2 linked regions of the Spiractinospora alimapuensis genome follow. The protein of the gene in region 1 interacts with the protein of each later gene in a pairwise test. Links are inferred from orthologs where the notes say so. Each region holds a gene or a part of one and is shown on either strand. Other genes may lie near its edges. The genes, in order: J4H86_RS17090 and topA.

What was found.
Region 2: the proteins of J4H86_RS17090 (region 1) and topA interact in binary tests that used the Escherichia coli proteins (3 or more experiments, as listed by UniProt). The link is inferred for Spiractinospora alimapuensis from one-to-one orthologs.

The regions. Positions count from the first base shown.
Region 1 is NZ_CP072467.1:3,678,613-3,684,290, reverse strand. What follows is about bases 1,592-4,498. They hold J4H86_RS17090 (YigZ family protein), read left to right. Parts: upstream 1,592-2,665; coding sequence 2,666-3,331; downstream 3,332-4,498. Other genes in these bases: J4H86_RS17080 (methylmalonyl-CoA mutase family protein), read left to right, coding at 4,046-4,498; J4H86_RS27465 (hypothetical protein), read right to left, coding at 3,461-3,613; J4H86_RS17095 (DUF6504 family protein), read left to right, coding at 2,152-2,397; J4H86_RS17100 (N-acetylmuramoyl-L-alanine amidase), read left to right, coding at 1,592-1,969. In the rest of the region: developmental transcriptional regulator BldC, read left to right, coding at 641-844; more of J4H86_RS17100, read left to right, coding at 1,142-1,591; more of J4H86_RS17080, read left to right, coding at 4,499-5,678.
Region 2 is NZ_CP072467.1:4,097,660-4,103,714, forward strand. Bases 751-4,034 are described here. They hold topA (type I DNA topoisomerase), read left to right. Parts: upstream 751-1,080; coding sequence 1,081-3,834; downstream 3,835-4,034. Other genes in these bases: J4H86_RS19125 (DUF5703 family protein), read right to left, coding at 751-885. In the rest of the region: J4H86_RS19120 (DUF320 domain-containing protein), read left to right, coding at 95-376; more of J4H86_RS19125, read right to left, coding at 700-750; tmk (dTMP kinase), read left to right, coding at 4,043-6,055. UniProt on the Escherichia coli protein: Releases the supercoiling and torsional tension of DNA, which is introduced during the DNA replication and transcription, by transiently cleaving and rejoining one strand of the DNA duplex.

The sequences.
Region 1 (5,678 bases):
GCGACACGCACTCCACACCTGGAACACCAGATTTTTACCTGAGTGAACTGGTCTCTTTGGCCCCTTCCCTGGTGTCCTTTTGGGAGGAGTTACGCAGGCCCCATCAAAAGGGAACAAAATGGGCATACCTGTCCACTTTCGGTCAGGGGAGAGCCGCGTTCGGCCGTTTGTCTCGGCCGAAGCCGCACTCTGCGTAGTGAGACGACGCGCCGAGACCGGGGCATGACGTGGCATTCCAGATTTGCACATCGGGAACCCCAGGCGACTGCGACACTTCGAATGCACGAACGAAAGCACGACCGTGACCGGTCACGCGATGCTGGGACTGGAGGCCGGACTCCGCGGCCGCGTCGGCGTCGCGCTAACACTCCGGCCGATCGGGATCGAGCGAAACAGGGCCGGACAACGAAGTTTTGACCGAATACGCCACATGCCACTAAACGTATCGCTAGAATCACTCAGCGTGACCCAGTCGATGGTCGGGATTAGGGGAACCCTCCCGCAAAATCGCGTTAAGTGGTCGCACAATCACCTCGGGTGGCTCAATATAGACCATGAGGGCAATATTGGACATCCGGGCCAAGTGCCAGGATTAACGGCTCAGGATCGGCACACAGATCCAGGAGGAGAGGCCAAACACATGTCAACTCGCACGCCCGAGGCGGAGCCCCTGTTGACCCCTGCCGAGGTCGCCACGATGTTCCGTGTGGACCCCAAGACCGTCACGCGTTGGGCGAAGGCGGGCAAGCTGACCTCGATTCGGACGCTGGGTGGGCACCGCCGGTATCGGGAGACCGAGGTTCGCGCGCTGCTCGCGGGCATCCCAAGTCAGCGCTCGGAGTAGCCTCCCGCACGGACGGCAATCCTGTCGGGGGGAGACGCGCGGCATCGGGGTCGGTTCCGATGTCCGCCAGGAAGAAGTTCACGGCGCGGTTTTGAGCAGGGGCGGGGCCGATCGGAGCTCCCGCCCCTTCTCACGCGCCGACGCCACCCAGCACACCCGGTCCGGCCTGAGCAGCGATAACACCCCAACCACCCGCATCGCCTAAGCTCGCATCCCGGATACATCGAGCCGAGCTTGGAGGCCGCGATCCCGCTCTCCGTCCCGTCCCGGCCACACCGGTCAGCGATACCGCGTGCGGTGCCGGCCATCGTCCTCGCACTTCTCTTGGCGGGGTGCGCGAACACCTCGGAGGACCCACCGTCACCGTCCACCGGGGACCAACCCGACACGGTCGACGCCGACGGGGAGCAGGACCCGCGGGGGGACGGAACCGACGAGCCTGAGGAACCGACGGACCCACCCGGCCCGCTCGACGGCTTCACCGTCGTGATCGACCCGGGGCACAACGGCGCCAACCACACCGCACCCGACGTGATCAACGAACAGATCGACGCCGGTGGACTCATGAAGAACTGCGACACCGTGGGCGCCTCCACGGACGACGGATACGCCGAGCACGAGTTCAACTTCGACCTCGCCACCGAGCTGCGTGACCTGCTCGAAGCGGACGGAGCCGAGGTCGTCCTCACCCGTGAGGACAACGACGGCGTGGGCCCCTGCCTGCCCGACCGCGCCGGCGCCGCGAACGACATCGACGCCGACGCCGCCATCTCCCTGCACGCCGACGGCGGACCGCCGAGCGGACGCGGCTTCCACATCATCGCGCCCGCCGAGGTGAGCGGACACACCGAGGACATCGTCGAGCCCTCCCGGGACCTCGGCGAGTCAGTCCGGGACTCCTACGCCGAGGCCGCCGACATGGCGATCTCCGACTACATCTCGACCGAGGACGGCATCCACGTCCGAGACGACCTCGGTGGCCTCAACCTCTCCACGGTGCCCAAGGTGTTCCTCGAGGCGGGCAACATGCGCAACGCGGAGGACGCCGCGTTGCTGAGTGACCCGGACTGGCGCGAGGACGCGGCGGCCGGCGTCGCCGAGGGGATCGCGGCCTTCCTCGAGTAGCCCACGTCAGTCGGAACCGGCCGCGACCTGCCGCCGCGTCGATCCGACCGGCGCCACGCCCCCAAGAGCGCTAGCATTCGGTGCCAGACCGGACCCGAACGAGCGACACCACGCGAGAAGATTCGCATTATTTGCCGTGCGTGTCGCCATCAAATCGAATCCCTGTTCGATAGACTGTCCGCATGAGTCTCCTGAACGAACAGATCGACGTCCAGTCCACGACCTCCGGACAGCCCGCCCTCTTCGCGTGGCGCGGACACGTGTACCGGGTGCGGCGGGTGATCGCCTCGTGGACGACCACCCCCGAGCCGAGTTCCGCGCGCCTGGTCCGGGTGGCGACGGAGTCCGACGAGGGGCACGCCAGCATCGTCGACATCACCCAGGACCCACACAGCGACAGTTGGGCCGTGCGCCGTCTCTGGGGCTGAACCGCTCCGAGGGGTGGTGCGCCCACGAGTGGGGGAACCGGTGGCGTGGCGGAAGCGTTCTTCCGGCCCGGTGCGTCGCGGGACGGGTGACGTCGGTGTGGTGGCGTTCTCCTGGTCGGGCGCGGTGCGCGCGCCGGGGCGGCTTGGCCACAAGAGCGCCGCGCCACGACCCGGTCCCCGCCCACGACCGGTCACACCGTCGTCGGCGGACGTCCGTCAGAGGAAGGGCCGCGCCAGTCGCGCGACGGTACTCCCTAGGATCGTCAACGTGAGGACGGTTCGAGGTGGCGGGGAGCACGAGGTCGAGATCAAGAAGTCTCGGTTCCTGTGCTCCCTCGCGCGCGTCGATGACGAGGACGCCGCGCGGGCGTTCATCGCCGAACGGCGCAAGCTGCACTGGAACGCGACCCACAACTGCACGGCCTACATCCTCGGCGAGCATCGGGACATCCAGCGCTCCAACGACGACGGCGAGCCGGCGGGGACCGCGGGTCTCCCCATGCTGGAGGTGCTGCGGCACCGCGACCTCACCGACACCGTCGCCGTGGTCACCCGGTACTTCGGCGGAACCAAGCTGGGCGTCGGCGGACTGATCCGCGCCTACGGCAACGCCGTGGGGCAGGCGGTGGACGCGATCGGGGTCGTCGAGTTCCGATCGATGGCGATCGTCTCGGTGATCACCGACTACACCCAGGCCGGGCGGTTGGAGAGCGTGCTGCGGGGTTCCGCCTACGGCGTGGAGGACACCCGCTACACCGAGGTCGTCACGTTCCAGGTCCTCGTGCCCGAGGGCCAGGAGGCGCGCTTCACCGACTGGGTCGCCGAGCGGACCGGTGGCGCGGCCAGTGTGGCGGAGGTGGAGCACCGGCTGGTCGAGGTCGACCCCACAGTCGCCGACCCCACCTCACGGCCCGCGCCCGGCACCGGTGACTGAGCGACCGGCCGGTCCGGAACAGAGCCGCCGGGCGTCGACGGAGACGCGCCCGCGCGGCCACGACCCCCCTCGGACGTGACCGCGCGGGCTCCCACCCCCCCCCCTGTGGGTCTTGCGAGCGGAAGCGAGTCAGGAGGCGCGACGCAACGGCGTCTGCGTGTCCTCCTGGGAGTCCTCGATGACCTCCGGAACTCCGTGCTCCCGCCCCGTCGCGGCGCAGATCCGGCAGGGTTCCTCGACCCGGATCCACACGATCGCTCCGTTGCCCTCCTGGTGCGGCATTTCTGGGTTCCACCATCCGGTCCCAGAGCATCCTCCGCACGGCAGGTCGTCGCGAGTGCACCACTCACACTCGTCCAACCGGCATCGTTGACGCTTCTGACCGAGCTGCATTTCCTTCGTCCCCATACCGTGCCACGACCTTGTCGATCCGTATCCCGGCGTGACCGAACGCGCCGTCACTCGCGTTACCGCGAACCTCGGGCGCACCATTCGCCTCGCGTGGTCGGGACGTGCCCCAGAGTGGCACAGTAACCCCAAAGCGTCTATGCATAGCGGGCCCGGATCGGCCCAACGGTACTTCTCCGGCGACGAACGGCATCGCGCGCGAAGCGGACGTCTGTGCGCGCTCCGAATTCCTCTTCCGGAGCCCCGCCGCGCCATTCCCATACCGTGCCGCGCACCTGCGAAGAGACGACATCTAATCTTGGTGGGATGAGCGGAAACATCCCGGACAACGGCGGGACCGCCGGGGAAACCACGCCGTTTCCCACGGCCACCCGGGAGGAATGGCGCGCGCTCGTCGCCCGTGTGCTCACCAAGAGCGGCAAGGACACCGACGAGCTCGACGCGCCCGAGGACCTCCTGACGTCCACCACGTATGACGGCATCCGAGTTCACGCCCTGTATGACCGTCCGGGTCCGGACGCGGGTCTTCCGGGAAGCGCTCCCTACACCCGAGGGTCCACCCCCGCGGGGACCCTGCCCCACGGCTGGGAGATCCGCCAGCTCCACCGCACACCCGACGCGGACGCCGCGGTCGCGGCCATCGACGAGGACCTCGCCGGTGGTGTGGACGGCGTGTGGCTGCGGGTCGGTGACGGCGGGCTTCCCGTCCACCAGTTGCCGCAGGTGCTCGACGGTCTCGACCTCAACCGCCACGCGGTCACCCTGGACGGCACCGACCCCGACGCGGCGGCGGCGCTGCTGCGCGCGGCCAGGGACCAGGACATCGCCGACGACGTCGTCTTCGGGAACCTCGGGCTGGACCCGTTCTTCGGGTCCGCCGACGAGGACGCCGCCACCGTCCTGCACCGAACCGCGCGGTTGGCCGCCGAGCACGGCCGGTCCCGCCCGTGGCTGCGCACCATCACGGTGGACGCGTCCCACGTCCACGACGCCGGCGGCACGGAGGCGCAGGAACTCGGCGTGGCCGTCGGGGCCGGGGTCAGCGCACTGCGGGCGCTGCTCGGCGCCGGCCTGGACCTCGCCACGGCGGCGAACCAGATGGAGTTCCGGTTCGCGGCCAGCGCCGACCAGTTCCTCACCATCGCCAAGCTGCGGGCCGCCCGCGCGATGTGGGCACGCGTCGCCGAGGTCTGTGGTGTGCCCGAGCACGCGCGCGGGATGCGCCAGCACGCGGTCACCTCGGCCGCCATGATGACGCGACGGGACCCCTACGTGAACCTCCTGCGGACCACCGTGGCGTGCTTCGCGGCCGGAGTGGGCGGGGCGGACGCGGTCACGGTACGCCCGTTCGACGACGCGTTGGGCCTCCCGGACCGGTTCTCCCGGCGCATCGCCCGCAACACCCAGCTCCTGCTGCTGCGGGAGAGCGACCTCGCCCGTGTCCTGGACCCCGGCGGCGGGTCGGGTTACCTGGAGGACCTCACCCTCTCCCTGCGCGACACGGGGTGGGGCTACTTCCAGGAGGTGGAGCGGGCCGGCGGCGCCGCCGCCGCGCTGGACTCCGGCCTGATCTCCGGCTGGGTCGACGACGCGTGGGAGCGCCGACGGGCCAACCTCGCCCGCCGAATCGACCCGCTCACCGGGGTGAGCGAGTTTCCCGACCTCGCTGAACCCGAGATCGGCCGCGAACCCGCCCCCGCGACACCCCCACTCCGGGGCGGTCTCACGCCGCGCCGCTACGCGGAGGAGTTCGAGTCGTTGCGCGACCGCAGCGACGCCCACCTCCGGGCGACCGGGAAGCGACCCCGCGTGTTCCTCGTCACCCTGGGGTCCTTGGCGGCCCACAACGCGCGGGCGTCCTTCGTGACGAACCTGCTCGCCGCGGGAGGGTTCGAGGCCGTCAATCCCGGCCCGCTTGCCGACGCCGCCAGCGCCACCG
Region 2 (6,055 bases), 420 kb from region 1 along the record:
CACCGGCGTGGTGCCCCACTCAGCCAGGCGGTTCAGCAGTACCAGCAGTACAGCACACATCACGTAAGCACGATCCATCACGAAGGAGCAGCACATGCGTAAGTGGATGAAGGCGACCTCGGTGACCGCTCTCGTCGCGGCGGGCCTGCTGGCGTTCGGCGCCGGGACCGCGCACGCCAACGGTGGGCACCACCACCACGGCGAGTACGACAACGACAGCATCAACGCCGCGACCTCCGGTAACGGCAGCATCCTCGGCGGCAACCAGATCATCGCCGACGTGGACGTGCCGATCAACGCCTGCGGCATCGCCGTCGGCGCGCTGCTCGGTGTCGCCAACGCCGAGTGCGAAGAGTCCGGCGCCATCGCCGACTAGTCAAGGGGACTGACGCGCGGCCGGACGGGGTGACCCACCCGGTGGCTCGTGGAGACAGTGGGGGCGCGCGGTGCATCGGCGCGGGCGCACTCATCGGCTCGGGAGAGCAGTCGTCAGAGAGCAGCCGAGGTACCGCGGCTGTCCGGCGCCTCCACCGCCCCACCCATCCAGCCACACGCCCGGGTGACGGCTCACCGCCGTCCGCGTCGCACATCGTCGCCGGACGTTCTGGTCACCACCAGAACGTCCACCCCGCGGGCCCGCTCCGTCTCGGGGCGGGCCCGTGATCGTTGCCACGTCCATCTACGTCGGGGTGGCGTAATTCACATCACGGCGTGGCGTCGGATGATTTTCCGTCGCAGGACCACACGTCGACTCCCGTCCGGGTACAGCCGTACCCTCGCGAGTTCCCAACGTCCGTACTCCGCGTGCTCGGTCAACGCCTTGCGGGCGATCCCGCGGGAAGTTCCACGCGGGAATCGGAGTTCCTGGTACTCATACTCAAGCATTGCGCTTATTCTGCGTCTGCCGAGGGGTGTTTCGCCATAGCGTGGCCCCGGCCAGCGTCCGGTAGCGTGCCAAAGATACTGGGGCGGGGATGTGGTGGGCCCATCTCCCAGCGGGCGCAGAGCATACAGCGGGGAACGTGAACCTGATCGGTTCCGTTGTCCGATCGACGTGAGGCTAGGACGTAGGGGAACAGCGTGCCATCCCAGAAGGGCAGCTCGAGCGACACGGCGGGGGCCGGGAACCGGCTCGTCATCGTCGAGTCGCCGGCCAAGGCCAAGACCATCGCCGGCTACCTCGGACGTGGGTACGTCGTTGAGTCGAGCATCGGACACATCCGCGACCTCCCCGAGCGGGCGGAGGAGATCCCCGCCAAGTACAAGGGGGAGTCGTGGGCGCGACTCGGCGTCAACATCGACGCCGACTTCGAGCCGTTGTGGGTCGTGAACTCCGACAAGAAGGCGCACGTCAAGAAGCTCAAGGCTCTGCTGGCCGACGCGGACGAGCTGTACCTCGCCACGGATGAGGACCGCGAGGGCGAGGCGATCGCCTGGCACCTGCAGCAGGAGCTGAAGCCCAAGGTGCCCGTGCGCCGCATGGTCTTCAACGAGATCACCCGTGAGGCGATCCAGCGCGCCTCGGAGAACACCCGTGACCTCAACCTGCGTCTGGTCGACGCCCAGGAGGCCCGCCGGATTCTGGACCGCCTCTACGGCTACGAGGTTTCCCCGGTGCTGTGGAAGAAGGTCCGGCCGAAGTTGTCGGCGGGCCGTGTCCAGTCCGTGGCCACGCGACTCGTGGTCGAGCGGGAGCGCGAGCGGGTCGCCTTCACGGCCGCCGACTACTGGGACCTCAAGGGTGACTTCCTCGCGCCGGACGTCGCCGAGGGCGACCCGGCGACATTCCAGGCGCTGTTGTCGTCGGTGGACGGTCTGCGCGTCGCTCAGGGCAGGGACTTCACCGCCCAGGGGACGCTGCGTGCGGAGAAGGGTGTGCTGCATCTCGACGAGGCCGCGGCCACCGGGCTCGCCGAGCGGTTGCGCGCGGCCCGGTTCACCGTTGGCAGCGTCGAGCGCAAGCCGTACAAGCGTGGCCCCTACGCCCCCTTCCGCACCACCACGTTGCAGCAGGAGGCCTCGCGCAAGCTCGGTCTGTCGGCGAAGCAGACCATGCAGGTCGCACAGCGCCTTTACGAGAACGGTTTCATCACCTACATGCGTACCGACAGCACCACGCTGTCGGAGAACGCGGTGGCGGCCGCGCGGGCGCAGGCGGCGCAGCTCTACGGCGACTCCTACGTGCCGCAGAAGCCGCGCGTCTACTCCAACAAGGTGAAGAACGCCCAGGAGGCGCACGAGGCGATCCGGCCGTCCGGGGACACCTTTCGCACCCCGGCGCACACGGGACTGTCCGGAGCGGAGTTCCGCCTCTACGAACTCATCTGGAAGCGCACCGTCGCCTCCCAGATGAAGGACGCCGTCGGCGAGTCGGTCAAGGTGTCGGTGGTCGGCAACTCCAGTGCCGACGAGCGGGCGGAGTTCACCGCCACCGGCAAGGTCATCACCTTCCCCGGCTTCCTGAAGGCCTATGTCGAGGGCGCGGACGACCCGGACGCGGAGCTCGACGACCGGGAACGTCGTCTGCCCCCGCTCGCGGAGGAGCAGCACGTCACCGCGCAGAGCGTGGAGCCGGACGGCCACAGCACGCGTCCTCCCGCCCGATACACAGAGGCGAGCCTGGTCAAGGAGCTGGAGGACCGCGAGATCGGGCGCCCCTCGACCTACGCGTCCATCATCGGCACGATCTTGGACCGCGGCTACGTCTTCAAGAAGGGGACGGCGCTGGTGCCGTCGTTCCTTGCCTTCGCCGTGATCCGGCTGATGGAGCAGCACTTCGGGAACCTCGTCGACTACGACTTCACCGCCCGAATGGAGGACGTACTCGACGAGATCGCGCGCGGTGAGACCGAACGCGTCCCGTGGCTGCGCCGCTTCTACAGCGGGAGCGAGGACGAGCCCGGACTGCACAAGATGGTGGACGACCACCTGGCCGAGATCGACGCGCGCGAAGTCAGCTCCTTCCCGATTTCCGACAGTGACATCGTCTTGAGGGTCGGGCGCTATGGTCCGTATCTTGAGCGGGACGGAAAACGGGTCACCGTTCCCGACGACCTCGCGCCCGACGAGCTCACGCCCGAGCGGGCCGAGGAGCTGTTCGCACAGCCCAGTGAGGATCGAGAGCTGGGCACCGACCCCGACACCGGCCGTGTCGTCGTCGCCAAGAACGGCCGGTTCGGGCCGTACGTCACCGAGGTGTTGGAGGAGCAGGAGACCGAGACCAAGACCAAGAGCAGCCGCTCCAAGGCGAAGGCCGCCGCCAAGCCACGTACGGCGTCGTTGCTGAAGTCCATGTCCCTGGACACGGTGACCCTGGATGACGCGCTGCGTTTGCTGAGTCTGCCCCGCGTTGTTGGTGACCTCGACGGTGAGGAGGTCACGGCCCAGAACGGCAGGTTCGGGCCGTACCTGAAGAAGGGCACGGACAGTCGCTCCTTGGAGAACGAGGAGCAGATATTCACCGTCACGTTGGACAAGGCCAAGGAGCTCTTCGCCCAACCCAAGCAACGCGGCCGCCGCGCCGCCGCCCCGCCCCTGCGCGAGCTGGGGGAGGACATGGACACGGGCAAACCGATGGTGATCAAGGACGGGCGTTTCGGGCCCTACGTCACCGACGGCGAGACCAACGCCTCGCTCCGCAAGGGCGACGAGGTGGAGTCCATCACGGTGCAGCGCGCCTCGGAGCTGTTGGCCGATCGACGGGCCGCGGCTCCCGCCAAAAAGAAGTCGTCGGCGCCGAGCAAGAAGACCACGAAGAAGGCGCCGCCGAAGAAACCCGCCCCCAAGAAGTCCACACGTCGGACGAACAACACGGACTCGACGAACACCGAGTGACGGACACCGAGCGACCGCCCCCGAGTGGACGGCCCCGTACCGCCAGCAGTGCGTAGCCGGCGCTGCGCGGTCGGAGCGGTCCCCGGCCCTGTCGGTGCGGCTCGCCCGGCGGCCGCCAGCGGTGCGGTTGGGTGCCGTCCCTTGGCCCCCGACGTGTTTGGACTCGCTCTCCCCCCGGGGGCGCCGAACAGCGATATACGGTGAAAACATGACAGGACCACTCGGGGATCCGACCCAGGCTCGCAGCGTCTTGCGCATCAGGCCGTTCCGTCGCCTGTGGATCGCGCTGTCCCTGTCCAGCTTGGGTGACTGGCTGAGCCTGCTGGCCCTGATGTCCCTGGCGGCGATCCTGACCGCCGACCAGCGCCCCCTCGTGCAGTACTTCGCGGTCAGCGGTGTGGTGGTGCTGAAACTCGCGCCCTACATCTTGTTCGGGCCGTTCGCCGGCTGGTTGGCGGACCGATTCGACCGGCGGCTGATCCTCGTCGGCGGCGACGTTCTGCGTGGCCTGCTCTACATCTCCATCCCGATCGTCGGCGATATCCTGTGGCTGCTGATCGCCAACTTCCTGGCCGAGTGCGTCGCGTTGTTCTGGGCGCCGGCCAAGGACGCGACGGTGCCCAACCTCGTCCCGAAGCACAAGCTGGAGCAGGCCAACCAGCTGAGCCTGTTCACCACCTACGGCACGGCCCCCGTCGCGGCCGCGCTGTTCACGGTTCTCGCCACGATCAGCAGCGTGGTCGCCCACGCGGTCCCCGGCCTGGATCCCCAGGCGATGGCCACCAGCGACATCGCGCTGTACATCAACGGTGTCACGTTCTTCGTCTCCGCGGTGGTGATCTGGACCCTGGCCATCCCCAAGACGGGAGCGCCCACCCAGCCGGAGTCCCTGTGGCGCGCCATCTGGAGCGGGTGGCACTACGCGGTATCCACACCGCTGGTGCGCGGTCTGCTCCTGGGTATGCTCGGCGCGTTCGCCGCGGGAGGCGCGGTGGTCGGTGTCGCCCGCCCGTTCGTGGAGACGCTGGGCGCCGGCAACGCCGGCTTCGGTCTGGTCTTCGGTGCGGTCTTCGTGGGCATGGCGGCCGGTATGTTCCTCGGCCCCCGGGTGCTGGCGGACTTCGACCGGCGCCGGCTGTTCGGGCTCGGGATCGCCTTCGCGGGTGTCTCGCTGATCGTGATCGGCTTGGTGCCGGAGTTCGTGCTGGCCACGCTGCTGGCCGGGTTCGTGGGCTGCGGAGCGGGGATCGCGTGGGTCATCGGACTGACACTCATCGGGAGCGAGGTCGACGACGAGATCCGTGGTCGGACCTTCGCGTTCCTGCACGCCACGGCGCGGATCGTGCTCCTGGGCTCGGTGGCGGTCGCTCCGCTGATCGCCGCCGCGATCGGCCAGCGCCAGTTCGTCCTGAGCGACCTGCGTTACGACTTCCACGGCACCGCCGGTGTCCTGCTCGTCAGCGGTGTGGTGTCGCTGGTGATCGCGTTCGTTTCGTACCGCAACCTGGTCGGTGACTCCGAGACCACGCTGTGGCAGGAGATCGTCAAGGTGTTCGTCCCCGCCGCGGACCGCAAGAAGGGGGCGCCGGAGCAATTCCCCGGGACCTTCATCGCGCTGGAGGGCGGCGAGGGCGCCGGGAAGTCCACGCAGGCCCGCCAGCTCGCGATCTGGCTGCGCGAGGAGGGATTCGACGTGGTGACCACCCGGGAGCCCGGCGCGACCAAGGTCGGGCTGCGGCTGCGGGCCATGCTGTTGGACCAGGGCCAGGTGGGTGTCTCACCGCGCGCGGAGTCGCTGCTGTACGCCGCGGACCGCGCGGAGCACATCTCCACCGTCATCCAACCCGCGCTGCGCCGTGGGGCGATCGTGATCAGCGACCGGTACGTCGACTCGACCTTGGCCTACCAGGGCGCGGGCCGCCAGCTCGACACCGAGGGCATCACCGAGATCAACGACTGGGCGACGCACGGCATCATGCCGGACCTGACCGTGCTGCTGGACATTCCCGCCGGGGCGGGGATGGAGCGGCACGGGCGCCCCGCCGACCGGATGGAGTCCGAGCCCACCGAGTTCCACGACCGAGTGCGGCAGGCCTTCCTCGGCCTGGCGGCCCAGGCGCCCGACCGCTACTTGGTGATGGACGCCCGGGAGAGCGCCGACGACATCACCCGCGCGATCCAGCGCCGGGTGCGCCCCCTCCTGCCCGACCCCGTTCCTCAG